Regions from separate parts of the Streptomyces sp. CA2R106 genome, predicted to be linked through region 2. Evidence: riboswitches for the same ligand, from Rfam matches in the RefSeq annotation. Region 2 holds a riboswitch; each other region holds the start of a gene.
What was found. Region 2 has a riboswitch for cobalamin ahead of cobN (cobaltochelatase subunit CobN). Riboswitches for the same ligand answer to the same signal wherever they lie in the genome.
Positions count from the first base shown of each region.

Region 1 (4,991 bases), on a different contig from region 2:
GGCCTCCAGCACGTCTACGACGCCCCCGGCGAGGTCGAGTTCGAGCTCGACGGCACCACCCACCGGCTCACCGCGTTCAACGGCCGCACCCCCGGCAGCCTGCTGGTGCTGTTCACCGACGCCACCTCCGGGGTCACCACCTACGCCGCCAACCGCTCCCTGTCGCTGGCCGCGCCTGACGCCGACGGCACCGTCCTGATCGACTTCAACCGGGCCGCCAACCTCCCCTGCGCCTACACCGACCTGGCCACCTGCCCGCTGCCGCCGGCCGAGAACCACCTGCCGGTGCCGATCGAGGCCGGCGAGAAGACCCCTGCCGGGCGGTGACGGGCGGCCGGACCGTGCCTGACCCGTAGCGTCGTCCCGCCCAAAGGTCGGGGGCCGACGGGGTCTGGTGCTCCCCCGTGGCCTACGGCATGGGCGGTGCCCCCCGATCGCACGGCGGAGGATGGGGGTAGCCCAGGCGAAGCGCTGGGGAACAGAGCGCGGCGGGCCGCGCCGACGACCGGCAACGCTGGGGGCGCCTCCCGCCGGAGGCAGGGGGGAGCGTGCGTGCCGGGCCCCGCCGGGCAGGCGGGATGTGTCCGGCACGGCCTGGGACGCCACGGCCCGCTGACGGGCGTGGCGCGGCGCAGCGTACGCTTCGTGCAGCGCGCCCCCGGCGGGCGCGCGGTTGCCGCGGACCAGCGGTTTCTCCACCGACCACCTGGAAAGCCCGCAGATGAGCACGGAGCAGCGCCACCTCCTCGTCATCGGCATCGGAGCCGGCGACCCCGACCACCTGACGCTCGGCGCGGTGCGCGCCATCCGCCGCGCCGACGTCTTCTTCCTGATCGGGAAGGGGCCGGTCAAGGCGTCCCTGACGGACTTCCGGCGGGCCGTGATCGAGGAGCACTCCGACCGGCCGCACCGGATCGTGGAGACGGAAGACCCGCCGCGCGACCGGGCGGCCGCCGGGCGCGGCGCGTACACCGCCGCCGTGCACGACTGGCGGAGCAAGCGCGCGGACGCCTGCGAGCAGCTGATCCGCGACGAGTTGGCGCCCGGCCAGGCGGGCGCCTTCCTCGTCTGGGGCGACCCGGCGCTCTACGACGGCACGCTCAGCATGCTCGACGAGATCGCCGCCCGCGGCACCGTCGCCTTCGACGTCGAGGTGGTGCCCGGCATCAGCAGCGTCTCCGCGCTGGCCGCCCGGCACCGGATCGGCCTGAACCAGGTCGGCCGGCCCGTCCACATCACCCCCGCGCGCCGCCTCCCGGAGATCTTCCCCGGACAGGAGGGCGGCGTGGACAGCGACGTGGTCGTGATGCTCGACGCCCACGAGTCCTTCACCCAGGTCGAGGGCGACGGCGTCTGGATCTACTGGGGCGCCTACCTCGGCACCCCGGACGAGATCCTGGTCGCCGGCCCGCTCGCCGACGTCGCCGACCGCATCCGGGAGGTCCGGGCGCAGGCCCGCGCCCGGCACGGCTGGATCATGGACACCTACCTGCTGCGCCGCACCCGGCCGTGACCCGGCGCCCGGCCGCGGACCGGCGGGCCCTCGCCCCCCGACCCGCGGCCGGGCCGGGTCAGTTCGCGGCCAGCTCCGCCCGGACCGTGCGGGCGGCTGCCACCAGGTGGGCCAGGGACGCCCGGGTCTCGGGCCAGCCGCGGGTCTTCAGGCCGCAGTCCGGGTTGACCCACAGCCGCTCGGCCGGGATGGCCTCAAGTCCCTTGCGCAGCAGGGCCGCCGCCTCCTGCGCGTCCGGTACGCGCGGCGAGTGGATGTCGTAGACGCCCGGACCGGCCTCCCGCGGGTAGCCGCGGCCGGCGAGTTCGGTGGCGACCTGCATGTGGGAGCGGGCGGCCTCCAGGCTGATGACGTCGGCGTCGAGGTCCTCGATGGCCTGCACGATGTCCCCGAACTCGGCGTAGCACATGTGGGTGTGGATCTGGGTGGCCGGACCGGCCGCCGCGGTGGTGAGCCGGAAGGCCGTGGTTGCCCAGGCCAGGTAGGCGGGGCGGTCGGCCGCGCGCAGCGGCAGCGTCTCGCGCAGCGCCGGCTCGTCGACCTGGATCACCGCCGTCCCGGCCGCCTCCAGGTCGGCCACCTCGTCGCGCAGTGCGAGGGCGACCTGCCGGGCGGTGTCGCCGGGCGGCTGGTCGTCGCGGACGAAGGACCAGGCGAGCATGGTGACCGGGCCGGTGAGCATGCCCTTGACCGGGCGTGAGGTCAGCGACTGCGCGTAGGAGGTCCAGCGCACGGTCATCGGCCCGGGCCGGGAGATGTCCCCGGCCAGGATCGGCGGGCGCACGTACCGGGTGCCGTAGGACTGGACCCAGCCGTGCCGCGTGGCGAGGTAGCCGGTGAGCTGCTCGGCGAAGTACTGGACCATGTCGTTGCGCTCGGGCTCGCCGTGCACCAGCACGTCCAGGCCCGTCCGCTCCTGGAAGGAGATCACCTCGCCGATCTCGGCCCTGATCCGCTCCTCGTAGCCGGCCGGGTCGATCCGCCCGGCGCGCAGGTCGGCGCGGGCGGTGCGCAGCTCGGCGGTCTGCGGGAAGGAGCCGATGGTGGTGGTGGGCAGCAGCGGCAGCCCGAGGCGGGCCCGCTGGGCGGCGGCCCGCTCCGGGTACGGCTGGGCGCGGTGGGCGTCGGCGTCGGTGACCGCCGCGACCCGGGCGCGTACGGCGGGGTCGCGGGTGATCGGGGAGGCCGCGCGGGAGGCGAGGGCGGCGCGGCAGGCGGCGAGTTCGCCCGCGATGCTGCCGGTGCCCTCGGCCAGGCCCCTGGCGAGCGTGGCGACCTCGGCGGCCTTCTGCCGCGCGAAGGCCAGCCAGCGCCGCACCTGCGGGTCGATGTCCCGTTCGGGCGCGGTGTCCAGCGGCACGTGCAGCAGCGAGCAGGAGGCGGCGACGTCGACGCGGTCGGCGAGGCCGAGGAGGGTGCCGAGCGTGGACAGCGACCGTTGGAGGTCGTTGATCCAGATGTTGCGGCCGTCGACGACACCGGCGACCAGGCGCTTGCCGGGCAGCCCGCCGACGGCGGCGAGGTGGTCGAGGTTGGCGGCGGCCGGGCCGGTGAAGTCCAGTGCCAGGCCCTCGACGGGGGCCGCGGCCAGCACCGGCAGCGCCTCGCCGAGCCGGTCGAAGTAGGACGCGACGAGCAGCTTCGGCCGGTCGGCGGCGCCGCCCAGCGCGCGGTAGGCGCGCTCGGCCGCGGCCAGTTCGGCCGGCGTGCGGTCCTGTACGAGGGCGGGCTCGTCGAGCTGCGCCCACGCCGCGCCGGCGGCCCGCAGGTCGGCGAGCACCTCCGCGTACACCGGCAGCAGCCGGTCCAGCAGGGACAGCGGCTCGAACCCGGCCGGCGCGCCGGGCGCGGCCTTGGCGAGCAGCAGGTAGGTCACGGGGCCGACGAGCACCGGCCGCGCGTCGTACCCGAGCGCGAGGGCCTCGCGCAGCTCGCCGACCTGCTGGGAGGAGTCCGCGCGGAAGACGGTGTCCGGACCCAACTCGGGCACCAGGTAGTGGTAGTTGGTGTCGAACCACTTCGTCATCTCCAGCGGCGCCGTGTCCTGGGTGCCGCGGGCCATCGCGAAGTAGCCGTCGAGCCGGTCGGCGGCGACGGCCGCGCGGTGCCGCTCGGGCACGGCGCCGACCATGACGCTGGTGTCGAGCACGTGGTCGTAGTACGAGAAGTCGCCGGTGGGCAGTTCGTGGAGGCCGGCCCCGGCGAGCTGCCGCCAGTTGGCGCGGCGCAGGTCGGCGGCGGTCTGCCGGAGGGCGTCGGCGCCGACTTGGCCCTTCCAGTAGCCCTCGACGGCCTTCTTCAGTTCCCGGTGCTGTCCCTGGCGGGGGTAGCCGTACACGGTGGCCCGTGCTGCCGCGGCTGCGGACTTCGCTGACACGGAACTCTCCTTCGCGAGATGTCTCCCTGGCATCCCGGCGACGGGACGAGGGTGCGAAGGCGGCACACCGGACCGGTACGGACCCGGCGCACCGACGACGGCGCGCGCTCGTCCACCTGCCTGCCCATGTACGCCGACCCGCCCACGAGGTCACCGGGACTTCCGCACGCGAGTGGTCGCGTACGGGCAACGGGCAGGTCTTCGGACTCGCGGGCACGCCTGCCGGGGGCAGACACCTACTGGCCGTCGCTTCCCAGGTCCGAGGCGGACCCAGTGCGTCTGACGGCGGTCGTTCCCACTCACCGCTGCGGGGCAGTCCCGGATTCCCACCGGGTTCCCTCTTGCGACGCGCCTGCCTGGCGGGCAGGGGCGAACCAGCTGCACCCGCCAGCATAGATCGCGCGGGCGCCGCCGGGCCGCCCCTTTTCCCGTCCCGGCGGCCCCGGCCGGGGTGTTCCACCCGGCCGGGGGAGCATCAGGCGGGGAGCGTCAGGCCGGTACCGGTTCCGCCTGCGCGGCTTCCTCCTCCTGCGGCGAGGTGGGCACCGTCAGCGCGATCAGGGCGCCGAGCAGGGCCGCGCCCGCGCAGATCCCGAAGAGCAGCCGGTAGGCGTGCAGGGAGGGTATGGCCTGGCCGCCCAGCACGATCACCTGCGAGGCGAACAGGGTGCCGCCGACCGCGCTGGCCAGCGAGCTGCCGACGGAGCGGAAGAGCGAGTTGAGGCCGTTGGCGGCCGCGAGGGCCGAGCGCGGCGCGGCGAGGTTGATCAGCGCGGGCATGGCCGCGTACGCGATACCGGTGCCGGCCCCGGCGATGCTGGTGCCGAGGATGATCTCCCACAGGTGGCCGGTGAGCGCGATCCGCACCACGAAGCCGGCCGCCACGATGGTCGCGCCGATGGCCAGGGTGATCTTCGGCCCGACCGCGTTGGTGATCGCCGCCGAGGCCGGCGACAGGATGAGCATCGCCACGCCGCTGGGCAGCAGGCACAGGCCGCCCACCACCACGGACGAGCCGAAGCCGTAGCCGGTCACGCGCGGCGCCTCCACGTAGGAGGCGGTGCCGATGAGCGTGGCGAACAGCGCGAAGCCGACGCAGAC
Region 1 covers NZ_JBAGKC010000014.1:147,362-152,352, forward strand. Annotated here, with positions in the region: gene WA788_RS21020 (DUF1684 domain-containing protein) at 1-327, shown strand, start outside; gene cobF (precorrin-6A synthase (deacetylating)) at 722-1,513, shown strand; gene metE (5-methyltetrahydropteroyltriglutamate--homocysteine S-methyltransferase) at 1,572-3,890, opposite strand; cobalamin riboswitch at 4,066-4,284, opposite strand; gene WA788_RS21035 (MFS transporter) at 4,380-4,991, opposite strand, start outside.
Region 1: another riboswitch for cobalamin. It lies ahead of metE (5-methyltetrahydropteroyltriglutamate--homocysteine S-methyltransferase); the one in region 2 lies ahead of cobN (cobaltochelatase subunit CobN).

Region 2 (4,991 bases):
CCCTCCTCGCGCAGGCGGCGCAGCAGGGCCATCGCGCTGGCGGGGGTGTCGAGGCCGACCGCGTTGCCGATGCGGGAGTGCTTGGTGGGGTAGGCGGACAGCACCAGGGCCAGGCGCTTGTCGGCGGCGGGTATGTGCCGCAGCCGGGCGTGCCGTACGGCGATGCCGGCCACGCGGGCGGCGCGCTCGGGGTCGGCGACGTAGGCGGGCAGGCCGTCGGCGTCGACCTCCTTGAACGAGAACGGGACGGTGATCAGCCGCCCGTCGAACTCGGGCACCGCGATCTGGGTGGCCGCGTCGAGCGGGGAGACGCCCTCGTCGTTCGCCAGCCACGCGGCGCGCGAGCCGGTCAGGCACAGCGCCTGGAGCACGGGGACGTCCAGGCCGGTGAGCGCGCCCGCGTCCCACGCGTCGTCGTCGCCGCCCGCGGACGCGTCGGCGGGGCGGGTGCCGCCGGCGGCGAGCACGGTGGTGACGATCGCGTCGGCGGCGGACAGTTCTGCGACGAGTCCGGGCTCGGGGGTGCGCAGGGAGGCGACGAAGTACGGCAGCGCCCGGGCCCCGGCCGCCTCGATCGCGTCGCACAGGGCGCCGACGAACGCGGTGTTCCCACTCATGTGGTGGGCGCGGTAGTAGAGCACGGCGACGGCGGGGGCGTCCGCGGGCGCCGCGGCGGCCGTCCGCTCCAGCGGGCCCCAGGAGGGCGCGGGCGCGGGCGGTTCGAAGCCGTGGCCGGTGAGCAGCACCGTGTCGGACAGGAAGCGGGCGAGCTGCTCCAGGTTGGCCGGGCCGCCGTGCGCCAGGTACGCATGCGCCTCGGCCGCGAGGCCCACCGGCACCGTGGACGCCGCCATCAGCTGGGCGTCCGGCGCCTGTTCGCCGCTCAGCACCACCACCGGCAGGGTCGTCGCCAGCAGCGCGTCCAGCCCCTCCTGCCACGCCCGCAGTCCGCCCAGCAGGCGTACGACGACCAGGCCGACGCCCTCCAGCAGCTCCGGCAGCAGCGCCACGTCCACCCGCGTCGGGTTCGCGAACCGGTACGCCACCGGTCCCCCGGCCGCCCGAGCGCTGAGCAGGTCCGTGTCCGACGTGCTCAGCAGCAGCACCCGTTCGGGATGCGGCCCGCCGAGCCCCTGCTCACCGGCGGGCGAAGGCGCTTCGGCCGGGGGCAGTTCCTCGCCACCCCGCACCGGGGCGGTGGTGCTGGAGTCGGCGGAACGGGGCAACTCGGATGATCCGGTCACAACGAAAACCCTTCCTCGGGGTGTCCGCGCCCCGGGTGGTGTCGGACGGCGGGAGTTCCTGGCTCGCTCGACCGCCGGAGGCACCGGTGGCCAAGTTCACAGTGGCGGGACCGCGCCGGATTCGCACCGGGCTTCCTCCCCTGTCGCCGTCTGCGGCAATGGCGAACCGGAAGGTCCGCACCGGGAGCATAGTAAGCGCCGTACGCATTCGGCAGATGACCCGATTTGTGGCACGGTCGGTATGCTCGCCGCCATGTCCACCGCCCCCGACCAGCCCGTCCAGCCGCCGCGGCCGACCGCCGACGCATGCCCGGCGGACGTCAACGCGGCGGTAGGGGAAGCCGCCCGGGCCCCGCGCGGCCGGGCGGACGCCTGCCCGGGGGCCCTTCGGCTGCACACCGCCGACGACGGCGCGCTGGCCAGGGTCCGCGTCCCGGGCGGTGCGCTCGGCGCGGCGCAGGCCGAACGGCTGGGCGAGGCGGCCCGGCGGTTCGGCGACGGTGATGTCCATCTCACTTCGCGCGGCAACGTCCAACTGCGCGGCCTGGCCGCGGGCTGCGGGGCGGAGCTGGCCCAACTGCTGGGCGCGGCCGGGCTGCTGCCGTCTGCGGCGCACGAGCGGGTACGGAACGTCGTGGCGTCGCCGCTGTCGGGCCTGGACGGGCAGGGGCACCTGGACGTCGGGGGCTGGCTGCGGGAGCTGGACGGGCTGCTGTGCGGGAGCGCGGCGGCCGCGGCGCTGTCCGGGCGGTTCCTCTTCGCGCTGGACGACGGGCGCGGCGACGTCGCGGCCCTGGGACCCGACGTGACGCTGCGCGCGGCGCCGGACGGGACGGCGCTGCTGCGGGTCGGCCGCAACCCGGCCCTCCGCCTTCCCGCCGCCGACGCGCCCCGGGCCGCACTGCTCGCCGCGGAGGGCTTCCTCGCCGCGGCCACGCCCGACGGCGGCGGCGAGCCCACCGCGTGGCGGGTGGCCGACCTGCCCGACCGCGGCGCGGCCCTCACCGCGGACCTCGCCGGCCGTCTCACCGCACCGCCCGCCACCACCGCGGCCCCGCCCGCCGCCTCCCCCGCCGGCACCCGGGGGGAAGCCGCACACACAGCACCCACAGTGCCCCCCGCAATCGGCCCCATCCCGCACCCGGCCGCCCCCGGCGGCCCCCTCGCCCTCTCCGTCCTCGCCCCCCTCGGCCGCCTCACCCCCGACCAGTGGCGCGCCCTGTGCGCGCTCGCCGCCCGCACCCCGGCCGCGCAGCTGCGGCTCACCCCGTGGCGCGGCGCCGTCGTCCCCGGGGTGCCCGCCGACCGGGCCCGGGCGGAGCTGGCCGCGCTCGCGGCGGCCGGACTGGTGACGGACCCGGGCTCCCCGTGGGTGGGCGTGAGCGCGTGTGCCGGGCGGCCCGGCTGCGCGAAGTCGCTCGCCGACGTCCGCGCGGACGCGGCGGCCCTCGTCCACCCGGCACCCGGGGACGCCGAGCCCTCCCGCCCCACCCCCGGGAGCGGGGAACCCGGGGACACACAGCCCGAGGGCACACAACCCGGGAGCGGGGAACCCGGGGGCACCACCCCCCGCCCCCTCCCCGTCCACTGGTCCGGCTGCTCCCGCGCCTGCGGCCGCCCCCGCACCCCCGACCGCGTCGAAGTCGTCGCCACCTCGAACGGCTACCGTGTGGACCTCTTCCGTACCGGGGCCCCGCTGCGAAGCGCCCACCCCCGGCCCGCCGACCTCGCCGCCACCGTGGCGGCCGCGCGCCGCGGCGCGCCGACCGAATGAGCGAGACCACCGTGCCCCCTGTGCCCCCGGTCCCCCCGGGCTCCGCGTACCCCTACGCGTACGAGAAGGACGGTGCGGCCATCTACCGCCGCTCCTTCGCCACGATCCGCGCCGAGGCGGACCTCGGCGGGCTGCCCGCGGACGTCGCCCAGGTCGCGGTGCGGATGATCCACGCCTGCGGCATGGTCGACCTGGTCGCCGACCTGGCGTACTCGCCCGGCGTGGTCGCGCGGGCCCGCGCGGCGCTGCGGGCCGGGGCGCCGATCCTGTGCGACGCCGCGATGGTCGCCAGCGGGGTGACCCGCAAGCGGCTGCCCGCGGACAACGAGGTGATCTGCACGCTGGGCGACCCGTCGGTGCCCGCGCTCGCCGCGGAACTCGGCACCACCCGCACCGCGGCGGCCCTGGATTTGTGGCGGGACCGGCTGGAGGGCGCGGTCGTGGCGGTCGGCAACGCGCCCACCGCGCTGTTCCGGCTGCTCGAACTCGTCGCCGCGGGCGGCCCGCGGCCGGCCGCGGTCATCGGCGTCCCGGTCGGCTTCGTCGGCGCGGCCGAGTCGAAGCAGGCCCTGGCCGCCGACCCGTCGGCCCTCGAGTACCTGGTGGTGCACGGCAGGCGCGGCGGCAGCGCCATCGCGGCCGCCGCGCTCAACGCGATCGCGAGCGAGGAAGAATGAGCAGCCGTCCGTCAGCGGCCCACGAGACGGCCGCATCCGACAGCGTGGGGCGGCTCTACGGGGTCGGCCTGGGCCCCGGCGACCCGAAGCTGCTGACCGTACGCGCCGTGGAGGTGATCTCGGCGGCCGACGTGGTGGCGTACCACAGCGCGCGGCACGGCCGGTCGATCGCCCGCGGGATCGCGGCGGGGTACCTGCGCGCGGGCCAGATCGAGGAGCAGCTCGTCTACCCGGTCACCACCGAGACCACCGACCACCCCGGCGGCTACCAGGGCGCGATGGAGGAGTTCTACGAGCAGGCCGCGGCGCGGCTGGCGGCGCACCTGGACGCGGGGCGCAGCGTGGCCGTGCTGGCGGAGGGCGACCCGCTCTTCTACGGGTCGTACATGCACATGCACAAGCGGCTGGCCGACCGGTACCCGACGGAGGTGGTGCCCGGGGTGACGTCGATGGCGGGCGCGGCCGCGCGGCTGGGGGCGCCGCTGGTGGAGGGCGAGGAGTCGCTGACGGTGCTGCCCGGCACGCTGCCGGAGGAGGAGCTGGCCGCGCGGCTGGCGGCGGCGGACACCGCGGTGGTGCTGAAGCTGGGCCGGACGTTCCCGGCGGTGCGGCGGGCGCTGGAGCGCTCGGGGCGGCTGGCGGACGCGCGGTACGTCGAGCGGGCCACGATGGCCGGTGAGCGGACCGCGGAACTCGCCGAGGTGGACCCGGAGTCGGTGCCGTACTTCGCGGTGGCGGTGCTGCCGAGCCGGGGCGGCGCGACGGAGCCGCGGACGGCCGCACCCGCGGCGGTGTCCGAGGCGGACGCCGACGGCGGCGGGCGCGGGCAGGTCGTGGTCGTGGGCACCGGTCCGGCCGGGCCGCTGTGGCTGACCCCCGAGACGCGCGGCGCGCTGGCCGCCGCGGACGACCTGATCGGCTACACCACCTACCTGGACCGGGTGCCGGTGCGGTCCGGCCAGCGGCGGCACGGCAGCGACAACAAGGTGGAGGCCGAGCGCGCCGAGTTCGCCCTCGACCTGGCCCGCAGGGGGCGGCGGGTGGCCGTGGTCTCCGGCGGCGACCCGGGGGTCTTCGCGATGGCCACCGCCGTGGTGGAGGCGGCCTCGCAACCGCCGTACCAGGACGTGCCGATACGGGTGCTGCCCGGTGTGACCGCGGCGAACGCGGCGGCCGCGCGGGTCGGTGCGCCGCTCGGCCACGACTACGCGACCGTCTCCCTGTCGGACCGGCTCAAACCGTGGGAGGTCATCGCCGAGCGGCTGCGGGCGGCTGCCGCCGCGGACCTGGTGCTGG
Region 2 covers NZ_JBAGKC010000002.1:62,674-67,664, forward strand. Annotated here, with positions in the region: gene cobN (cobaltochelatase subunit CobN) at 1-1,106, opposite strand, end outside; cobalamin riboswitch at 1,291-1,413, opposite strand; gene WA788_RS03375 (precorrin-3B synthase) at 1,498-3,018, shown strand; gene WA788_RS03380 (precorrin-8X methylmutase) at 3,015-3,695, shown strand; gene WA788_RS03385 (precorrin-2 C(20)-methyltransferase) at 3,692-4,991, shown strand, end outside.

Region 3 (4,991 bases), on a different contig from region 2:
GCTTCCATGGGCCGCATGACCCCGTTCGTGAAGCGCCGCCACGTGGACTACGCGCGCGTCACGACCACGGGGTGTCCCGGCGCGCGCTGACGTCCGCCGCACCGCCGGACCGTCGCCGTACGCCTCGCGCCGTACGCCTCCGCCGTCGTCAACGCCCCGCCCCGCCCCCGGTGTCCACCCCCGGGGGTACGGCCCCGCGGGCGCCGGTGGCGTACCCGCGCGCACCTCCGCAGCACACCCGCAGCGCCACCCGTACGCGTCCCAGCACAGGGAGAACCATGACCGAGCAGCAGCCCGTCGACGCCGTGACCGCCGGGCACACGCCCGAGACCGCCGTCGCCGCCGCCACCGAGGAGCCGAACTGGTCGTTCGAGACCCGGCAGGTCCACTCGGGGGCGGTGCCCGACCCGGCGACCGGGGCGCGGGCGGTGCCGATCTACCAGACGTCGTCGTACGTCTTCCGCGACACCCAGCACGCCGCGGACCTGTTCGCGCTGGCCGAGCCGGGCAACATCTACACCCGCATCCACAACCCGACCCAGGACGTGTTCGAGCAGCGGATCGCCGCGCTGGAGGGCGGGGTCGCCGCGGTGGCGCTGGCGTCCGGCCAGGCCGCGGAGACCCTGGCGATCCTGACGCTGGCGGGCGCCGGCGACCACGTGGTGGCCGGCTCGTCGCTGTACGGCGGGACGTACAACCTCTTCAAGCACACCCTGCCGCGGTTCGGCGTCGAGGTGTCCTTCGTCGACCCGGACGACGTCGCCGCGTGGCGGGCGGCGGTGCGGCCGAACACCAAGGCGTTCTTCGCCGAGACGCTGGGCAACCCGCGCGGCAACGTGCTGGACGTCCAGGCCGTGGCGGACGCGGCGCACGCCGAGGGGGTGCCGCTGATCGTGGACAACACGGTGCCGACGCCCTTCCTGCTCCAGCCGCTGCGGCACGGCGCGGACGTGGTGGTGCACTCGGCGACGAAGTTCCTCGGCGGCCACGGCACCACCATCGCCGGTGTGGTCGTGGACGGCGGCAGCTTCGACTTCGGGGCGCACGCCGACCGCTTCCCGGACTTCTCCGCGCCCGACCCGAGCTACCACGGCCTCCAGTACTGGCCGGCGCTCGGCCCCGGCGCCTATGCGGTCAAGCTGCGGGTGCAGCTGCTGCGCGACCTCGGCCCGGCGCTGTCGCCGCACTCGGCGTTCCTGCTGCTCCAGGGCGTCGAGACGCTGTCCCTGCGGCTGGAGCGGCACTCCTCGAACGCGCAGGAGCTCGCGGAGTGGCTCCAGGCCCGCGACGAGGTCGCGGCGGTGCACTACCCGGGCCTGCCCTCCAGCCCCTGGTACGAGGCCGGGCAGCGCTACCTGCCGCGCGGCGCGGGCGCGGTGCTCGCCTTCGAACTGCGCGACGGCGCACAGGCCGGCCGGCGGTTCGTGGACGCGGTGCGGCTCTTCAGCCACCTGGCGAACATCGGCGACGTGCGCAGCCTGATCATCCACCCGGCCTCCACCACGCACAGCCAGCTCGACGAGGCGCAGCTCGCGCAGACCGGTGCGACGCCCGGCCTGGTGCGGCTGTCGGTCGGCATCGAGAACGTCGCGGACCTCAAGGCCGACCTGGAAGCAGGGTTCCGCGCGGCCAAGGGCGCGTCCTGACCGTGCCTGGCACGCCGCCGGTCCCCGGCGCCGGATCGCCCGCCGCCGCCCCGGAACCCGCCGGCGCCGGCGGGGTCCTCCCGCCGCCCGCCTCCGGGGCGTGGCGGCCGGGGGACCCGCCCGGGCGGCGGCGCTGGCACCGCGCGGCGGGGCCGCTCGCGCTGGAGGCGGGCGGCGAACTGCCGGAGGTGCGGCTGGCGTACGAGACGTGGGGCCGCCTCGCGCCCGACGGGTCGAACGCGGTCCTGGTGCTGCACGCGCTGACCGGGGACAGCCACGTCGCCGGTCCTGCCGGGCCCGGCCATCCCACGGCCGGCTGGTGGGACGCGCTGGTCGGGCCGGGCCGGGCGCTGGACACCGACCGCTTCTTCGTGGTGGCGCCCAACGTGCTGGGCGGCTGCCAGGGCAGCACCGGCCCGGCCACCGCCCGGCCGGACGGGCGGCCGTGGGGCGGCGCCTTCCCGTTCCTGACCCAGCGCGACCAGGTCGCGGCCGAGGCGGGCCTGGCGGACGCGCTGGGCATCGACCGGTGGGCGCTGGTGGTCGGCGGGTCGATGGGCGGCATGCGGGCGCTGGAGTGGGCGGCCGGCCGCCCGGAGCGGGTCGGCGCGCTGCTGCTGCTCGCCTGCCCGGCGGCGGCCAGTGCCGAGCAGATCGGCTGGGCGTCGGTGCAGCTGCGGGCGATCCGGGCCGACCCGGCCTGGCGCGGCGGCGACTACCACGGCGCCGGGCCGGGCGGCGGCCCGCACGCCGGTCTCGGCCAGGCCCGCCGGCTGGCGCACCTGACGTACCGCAGCGAGCCGGAACTGCGGGCGCGCTTCGGCCGGGACCCGCAGCGCGGTGAACTGCCCTGGCACGGCGGCCGGTACGCGGTGGAGTCGTATCTCGACCACCACGCGGACAAGCTGGTGCGCCGGTTCGACGCGGGCAGCTATGTGGTGCTCACCGAGGCGATGAACGCCCATGACGTGGGGCGCGGGCGGGGCGGCACCGCGGCGGCGCTGCGGCGGGTCACGGCGCCCGCGCTGGTGGCCGGGGTCGACTCCGACCGGCTCTACCCGACCGCGCAGCAGGAGGAGTTGGCGGCGGGCATCCCGGGCGCGGACCGGACGCGGACGATCCACTCGCCGTACGGGCATGACGGCTTCCTCATCGAGGTGGATCAAGTGGCCGCGCTGGTCGGGGAGTTGCTGCCGCCTCCGGCGGCGCGGCGGCCCCCGCGCGGCGTGGCGGGAAGCAGGTGACACGCGTTGACGTGCCGGTTCGCCCGCCCGTACGCTGGCCGTTCGTGATGGTGTGAGGAAGCCGGTGGAACTCCGGCACGGTCGCGCCACTGTGTACCGGTCGCCTCTGGGGGCGTCCGGGAGTCAGATACTCCGCCGTCACGCCGCCCCATTCGAACCGAGGGACGCTGTATCCCCGAAGGAGGCCCCACCCGTGAGTTCTGTGTCCACCCCTTCGTCGACCGAGGCCACGCCGGTTGTCCTGCCCGTCTCCAAGGCGGTGCTCTGGCTGGTCGGCAGCGCGCTCCTGGCGCTGGCCGCCTACTACTTCATCGGCGTCGACCAGGGCGCGGTGTCCGTCTTCGGCCGGGACATGCACATCCACGAGTTCGTGCACGACGCGCGGCACTTCCTCGGCTTCCCCTGCCACTGACGACACCAGGCAGGCGGACAACTCGACATGGAGAAACGACTCGTACTGCGCGGCGTGCTCGCCGGCGCGATCGGCGGGCTGCTCGCGTTCGTCTTCGCGCGGATCTTCGCCGAACCGCAGATCAACCGGGCGATCAGCTACGAGAGCGGCCGGGACGCGGCGCAGAACGCCCTGGACAAGGCCGCGGGCCTGCCGGTCTCCCCGGACGGCCCCGACCTGTTCAGCCGCACCGTCCAGGCCGATGTCGGCATGGGCGTGGGCCTGGTCCTCTTCGGTGCGGCGATGGGCGCCCTGTTCGCGGTGGTCTACACGGTGTGCCTGGGCCGGGTGGGCGGCGTCCGGCCGCGCACGCTGGCGCTGCTGGTGGCCGGCGGCGGCTTCCTCGGCTTCTACCTGGTGCCGTTCGTGAAGTACCCGGCGAACCCGCCCGCGATCGGGCACGAGGACACCATCAAGGCCCGCACCGGGCTCTATCTGGTCATGGTGGTCTGCTCGATCACGCTGCTCGCGCTGGCGGTGTGGCTGGGGCGGCGGCTCCAGGGGCGGTTCGGCACGTGGAACGCCACGCTGCTGGCCGGTGCGGCCTTCGTGGTCGCCATCGGCGTCGTGATCGGCCTGCTGCCCGCGCTGGGACACCTGGCCGCCAACCGCGAGCAGTACGGCAACCACGCCACGGAGACACCTCAGCCGCTGACCGACCCGGCGGGGCGGATCGTCTACCCGGGCTTCCCTGCGGACGTGCTGTTCCGGTTCCGCTTGTACTCGGTGGCCGCGCAGCTGCTGCTGTGGTCGGCGATCGCGCTGGTCTTCGGGCCGCTTTCGGAGCGGGTGCTGAGCGCCTCGCCGACCGGCCGCGCCGCACGGGCGCCCCGGGTCGGCCCGGTGGAGGCGTGAGGGGGCGCCTCGGCGCGCCATCCCGCCCTGCCGCGGCAGGGTGGCGCCGTGCACGGCGATGAGACGAGAGCGGCCCTGGCGGAGCTGGGGCCGTTCTTCGCGGTCGAGAGCGCTGCGGCGGCCGATGCGGCCGGCGGCGGCTCCGGCTGGCGGTCGATGGGCGAGCTGGGCGACGGCAGCGGGGTGCTGGCCGCCCGCGTGGCCGCCGTACGCGGGGTGCTGGCCGCGGGCGGCGGGCAGCAGCCGGACGCGGTCGAGGAGCGGGTGGCCGCGTCCGTGACCCACCTGGGCCTGGTGGCGCGGCTGCTCTCCCCCTACCTGGCGCTGGCCGTGCTGTACGGGCACGTGCCCGGCGCCGTACGGCTGTCCGACCTGCGCTGGCAGCCCGCGCTCGGCGGCCCCTACCCGCTGGCCCTGCCGGGGCTGCCCGGCCGCGCCGCGGGCCCGCCCGCCCCGGCGGAGACCGGGCCCGCGGAGACCGGTGGGGTCGCGGACCTCGGCAGGGTGGCGGGCCTCGGTGGGGTCGCGGACGCGTTCGCGGCGGCGGTCCTCTCCGGCCCGGTCCGCGAACTGACCGCGGCCTGCGCGGACTTCCGCGTCTCCCCGCACGTCCTGCGGGGCAACACCGCGTCCGCGCTCGCCGGCGCCGCCCGCATGGTCGCCGGGGCCCGCCCGGAGGCCGCCGCGCGGGCCCGCGCGCTGACCGGGCTGCTGCTGGCCGGCGGCCCGCTGCGCGGCGCCGGGCATCTCACCCCGGCGGACGCCGGCGGGGGCCACGGCGCCTTCCGGCGGCGC
Region 3 covers NZ_JBAGKC010000003.1:99,195-104,185, forward strand. Annotated here, with positions in the region: gene WA788_RS06020 (bifunctional o-acetylhomoserine/o-acetylserine sulfhydrylase) at 279-1,646, shown strand; gene metX (homoserine O-acetyltransferase MetX) at 1,649-2,890, shown strand; cobalamin riboswitch at 2,889-3,044, shown strand; gene WA788_RS06030 (CbtB domain-containing protein) at 3,084-3,302, shown strand; gene WA788_RS06035 (CbtA family protein) at 3,330-4,196, shown strand; gene WA788_RS06040 ((2Fe-2S)-binding protein) at 4,245-4,991, shown strand, end outside.
Region 3: another riboswitch for cobalamin. It lies ahead of WA788_RS06030 (CbtB domain-containing protein); the one in region 2 lies ahead of cobN (cobaltochelatase subunit CobN).

Region 4 (4,991 bases), on a different contig from region 2:
CGCCCACCGGCAGCTCGACGAGCTTCGTGGCGCGCCGGGCGCCGGCCGGGTCCGGGTCGTGCGGCCCGTCCGGGCAGCCCGGGTCCGGCGCGGCCGGGTCGCAGCTGAACCGGCAGCCGGGCACCACCGCCACGTCCGGCAGCAGCGCGGCGACCGCGCGCACCGTCGTCGTCTTCGCCGTCCCCTTCTCCCCGCGCACCAGCACACCCCCCACCGCGGGCGAGACCGCGTTGAGCAGCAGGGCCAGCCGCAGGTCGTCCTGCCCGACGACAGCGGTGAACGGATAGGTGATGCTCATGCCAGGATCGCTCCTTCGAGCGGAAGTCGTGGGTTCAGGGCCATGCGCGGCGCCTGCGGCGGTGCCTGCTGCGCGCGGGGCGGCGGCGGTCTCACGGCGCCCCCGGCGGCAGGAACGGCAGGCCCTCCGGCGGGCCCTGCTCCACCAGCCGCAGCAGCGCCCCGGTGTCGGCGTGCTCCTCGACCAGGTCCGCCAGCCGCTCCAACTGCTCCTCCCGCAGCGCCTCGAAGCGGGTGCCCGGCGCGGGCACGAAGCGCCGCCCGGCCGCCGCGGCCACCTGCCGCAGGAACGCCCGCCGGAAGCCGTCGCTCTCCAGCGACCCGTGCCAGTGGGTGCCCCACACCGCGCCGACCCGGCAGCCGTCGAGGAACGGCTCGTCGCCGCCGCGCAGTTCGGCCACCCCGTGGTGGATCTCGTAGCCGCGCACCGGCTCGCCGTACTGCGTGCCCTCCGGGCGGGCGAGGGTCTTCTCCCGGGCGAAGCGGACCCGCACCGGCAGCAGGCCCAGCGCCCGGACCGTGCCCGCCTTCGACTCGACCTCGTCGTCGATGCGCTCGGCCAGCAACTGGAAGCCGCCGCAGATGCCCAGCACCGGGCGGCCCTGCGCCGCACGCTGCCGTACCGCGTCGGCCAGGCCGCGCGCGTGCAGCCACTCCAGCGCGCGGACGGTGCCGCGGGTGCCGGGCAGCACCACCAGGTCGGCGTCGGCCAGTTCGTCCGGGCGGTCCACGAACCGCACCACCACACCGGGTTCGGCGGCCAGCGCGTCGAGGTCGGTGAAGTTCGACATCAGCGGCACCGCGGCCACCGCGACCCGCAGCACCTCCTCGCCGTGGGGCGCCTCGACCGCGGACTCGCGCACCGCGCCGCGCAGCGACACCCGCAGCCCGTCCTCCTCGTCGATGCCCAGGCCGTGCGCGAAGGGCAGCACCCCGAGGGTGGGGCGGCCGGTGAGGCCGCGCAGCATGTCCAGGCCCGGCCGGAGCAGCGAGACGTCACCGCGGAACTTGTTCACCAGGTAGCCCGCGACGAGCCGCTGGTCCTCCTTCGCGAGCAGCGCCGTCGTGCCGTAGAAGGACGCGAAGACGCCGCCGCGGTCGATGTCGCCCACCACGACCACCGGCAGCCGCGCGCTCCTGGCCACCGCCATGTTGACGATGTCGGTACGGCGCAGGTTGATCTCCGCGGGGCTGCCCGCGCCCTCGCAGACCACCGCGTCGTGCGTACGGCCCAGCTCCTGGAGGCAGTCCACCACGGTGCCGAGCAACTCCGCCTGCTTGCCGCCGTGGTAGCCGCGCGCGCTCAGCTCGCCGACCGGCCTGCCCAGCACCACCACCTGGCTGCGCTGCTCGCCGCCCGGCTTGAGCAGCACCGGGTTCATCAGCGCCGACGGCTCCACCCCGGCCGCCTGCGCCTGCATCGCCTGCGCCCGGCCGATCTCGGCGCCCTCCCGGGTCACGTACGAGTTGAGCGACATGTTCTGGCCCTTGAACGGCGCCACCCGCAGGCCCTGCCGGGTCAGCCACCGGCAGATCCCCGCGGTCACCACGCTCTTGCCGGTGTCCGAACCGGTCCCGGCGACCATCAGCCCCTTCACCGCGCACCCCTCCTGCCGGTCCGGCCGCGGGCCGCCGACAGCAGCACCGACGCGCCCAGCGCGAGCGCGCCGACCCGGCGGGACAGCCGCACCGCGCGCCCGATGTCGGCCGGCCGCGGCGGCCGGAACCCCGCGCCCAGCACCGGCCGGTGCTCGACCCGCCCCCCGTACGCCAGGGTGCCGCCCAGCCGCACCCGCAGCGCCCCCGCGAACGCGGCCTCGACCGGCCCGGCGTTGGGCGAGGGGTGCCGCGGCCCGTCCCGGCGCGCGGTGGCCAGCGCGCTGCGCGGATACGGCCCGGCCAGCGCGGCGAGCAGGGCGGTCAGCCGCGCGCCGGGGTAGCCGGCCGCGTCGTCCAGCCGGGCGGCCGCCCACCCGAAGCGCAGGTGCCGCGGGGAGCGGTGGCCGACCATCGCGTCCAGCGTGTTGGCGGCACGGAAGCCGACCAGCCCGGGCACCCCCGCGAGCCCGCCCCACACCAGGGCGCCGACCACCGCGTCCGAGGTGTTCTCCGCGACCGACTCCACCACCGCCCGCGCCAGCGCGTCGGCGTCCAGCGCGGCCGGGTCCCGCCCGCACAGGTGCGGCAGCCGGTCCCGGGCGGCGGCCAGGTCGCCCGCCTGAAGCGCCGCGCCGATCGTGCGGGCCTCCCGGGCGAGCGAAGTGCCGCCCAGCACCGACCAGGTGGCCGCCGCGGCCAGCGCCGCGCCCAGCAGCGGGCGGCGCCGGGCCGCCCGATCGGCGACGGCGGCCGCGGCCACCGCGCCGCCCACGCACAGCGCCGCGTACGCGCTGCCGGCGCCCCGGTCGTCGCGCCACATGCGCTGTTCCAGGGCGCCGGCGGCCCGCCCGAACCCGGCCACCGGGTGGCCGCGGCGCGGGTCGCCGATCAGGAGGTCGCCGAGGAAGCCGAGTGCGGCGCCGTACGCGTAGGCACGGTGGCGGCCGCTCATGCCGCGGATATCCGGGTACCGGCGGCCGCCAGGGCGGGTGCCGCCTGCGTGCAGGGCATGGCGAAGTCCTCACTCAGGGTCCGCGCCCTGGCTCGACGTGACCGGCGGTGAGAGTCTCCTGGCTCCCGGATCAACGCACTCCCGGGCCTTCCCGCCGGCGTGCGCCGGCCGTGGCCTCCAGCTTCGGGAGTGCACTCCCCGGTGACAGTGGCGGGACCGCGTCGGATTCGCACCGACTTCCTCTCCTGCCGCCGCATTGCTCCCGGCAGTTCACCACGCCCGGAGAAACCCCGTCAACCGGGCCTGCCTGCGGCTTTGCGGCCCCGCGCCGACGGGTGGGCGCGCGGCCGGCTCAGAGGGAGGCGTGCTCGGGAAGCAGCTCCTGGATGCCGATGCGGTGGTAGAACTCCGCGCGGATGCGGTCGCTGACCGCGGACACGACCTCGCTGCCGTCGCGGCTGGGGTCGATGTGGGTGCGGAACGGCCGCTCGCCCTGCGGCAGTCCGACCACCCGGACGATCTCGTCCGCGACCTCGTCCACGGTCCGCCCCGCGGGGAAGAGGTCGGTGAGCGCCTGCGCCATGGAGTCGCGCACCGCGCCGTACGCCTCGTCGTACGCGGTGTCCCGTACGGTGTCGGCCGGCCGGGCCGCGTGGGCGAAGTGGTTGGTGCCCGACGGGTAGGCTCCCGGCACCACGATGACGGTGTCGATGCCGAACCGGACCAGCTCGGCGGCGTAGCTCTCGGCCAGTGCGTCCATGCCCGCCTTCGCCGCGAAGTACGGGGCGAGGAACGGCGGGTGGCCGCCGCGGGTGGAGGACGACCCCACCCACACCAGCAGCCCCTCGCCCTGGCGGCGCAGGTGCGGCAGCGCGGCGCGGTTGACGCGCTGGGTGGACAGGACGTTGGCGTCGTAGAGCGCGGCGAGCTGTTCGGGGGTGAACGCCTCGGCCGGGCCCAGCGCCATGTGGCCGGCGTTGTGGACGACCACGTCCAGCCGGCCCTGCTCGGCGGTGACCTGCTCGATCGCCGCGTCGACGGACGCCTGGTCCTGCACGTCCATCTCGATGCCGCGCACGTCCACGCCCTCCGCCTCTGCGTACGCGGCGAGTTCGGCCACGCGGGGGGCGTTGCGGTCGGCGGTGGCGCGCATGCCCGCGTAGACGGTGTGCCCGGCCCCGGCCAGGAAGCGGGCGGCGAGGTTGCCGATGCCGCTGGAGGCGCCGGTGACGACGATGACCTTCGGACCGGTGCGGTGTGTCGTGGCTGGTGTCATGGCTGTTCCTGCCTCCTAGATGATTCCGCCGTTGGCGCGGACGGTCTGGCCGTTGATCCAGTGGCCGGCGGGGCCGGCCAGGAAGGCGGCCACCTCGGCGATGTCCTCGGGGGTGCCCAGGCGCTCCAGCGGGGGCTGGGCCGCGAGGCGGTCGACGGTCTCCTGGTCCTTGCCGGCCATGAACAGCGGTGTGGCGGTGGGCCCGGGGGCGATCGCGTTGACGGTGATGTCCCGGCCGCGCAGCTCGCGGGCGAGGATCAGGGTCAGCGCCTCGACGGCGCCCTTGCTGGCGGTGTAGGCCCCGTAGCCGGGGAACTGGAGCCCCACGACGGAGGTCGAGAGGTTCACGATGGCCCCGCCCGCGCGCAGCCGGCGGGCGGCCTGCTGGTCGACCACGAAGCTGCCGCGGATGTTGGTGCGGTGCACCGCGTCCAGCTCCGCGAGGTCCAGGTCGACGATCGGCTTCAGCCGCATCACGCCGGCGGTGTGCACGACGGCGTCCAGCCCGCCGAAGGCGGCCTCCACGGTGTCGAAGGCGGCGGCCATGGCGTGCTCGTCGGCGACGTCGCCGCCGACGGTGACGGCCCGGCCCCCGGCGCCCGTGATCTCCTCGGCGAGCGCCTCGGCGGCGGCCTTGTTGCCGGCGTAGTGGATGCCCAGGGCGTACCCGTCGCGGGCGAGCCGCCGGACGACGGCCCGGCCGATGCCACCGGACCCACCGGTGACCAGGGCGACGCGGACAGGGGTGGCGCTGGTGGACATGGCGTCCTCCTTGTTTTCGTCGATACGATCTGACGAGATCAACGATAACACAGATGGGGATCGATGATTCGGTCAGAGTGTTATCGGCGAAAACAGGAGAGGGGC
Region 4 covers NZ_JBAGKC010000004.1:49,077-54,067, reverse strand. Annotated here, with positions in the region: gene WA788_RS08130 (putative cobaltochelatase) at 1-298, opposite strand, end outside; gene WA788_RS08125 (cobyric acid synthase) at 390-1,883, opposite strand; gene WA788_RS08120 (cobalamin biosynthesis protein) at 1,892-2,848, opposite strand; cobalamin riboswitch at 2,960-3,091, opposite strand; gene WA788_RS08115 (SDR family oxidoreductase) at 3,201-4,124, opposite strand; gene WA788_RS08110 (SDR family oxidoreductase) at 4,140-4,886, opposite strand.
Region 4: another riboswitch for cobalamin. It lies ahead of WA788_RS08120 (cobalamin biosynthesis protein); the one in region 2 lies ahead of cobN (cobaltochelatase subunit CobN).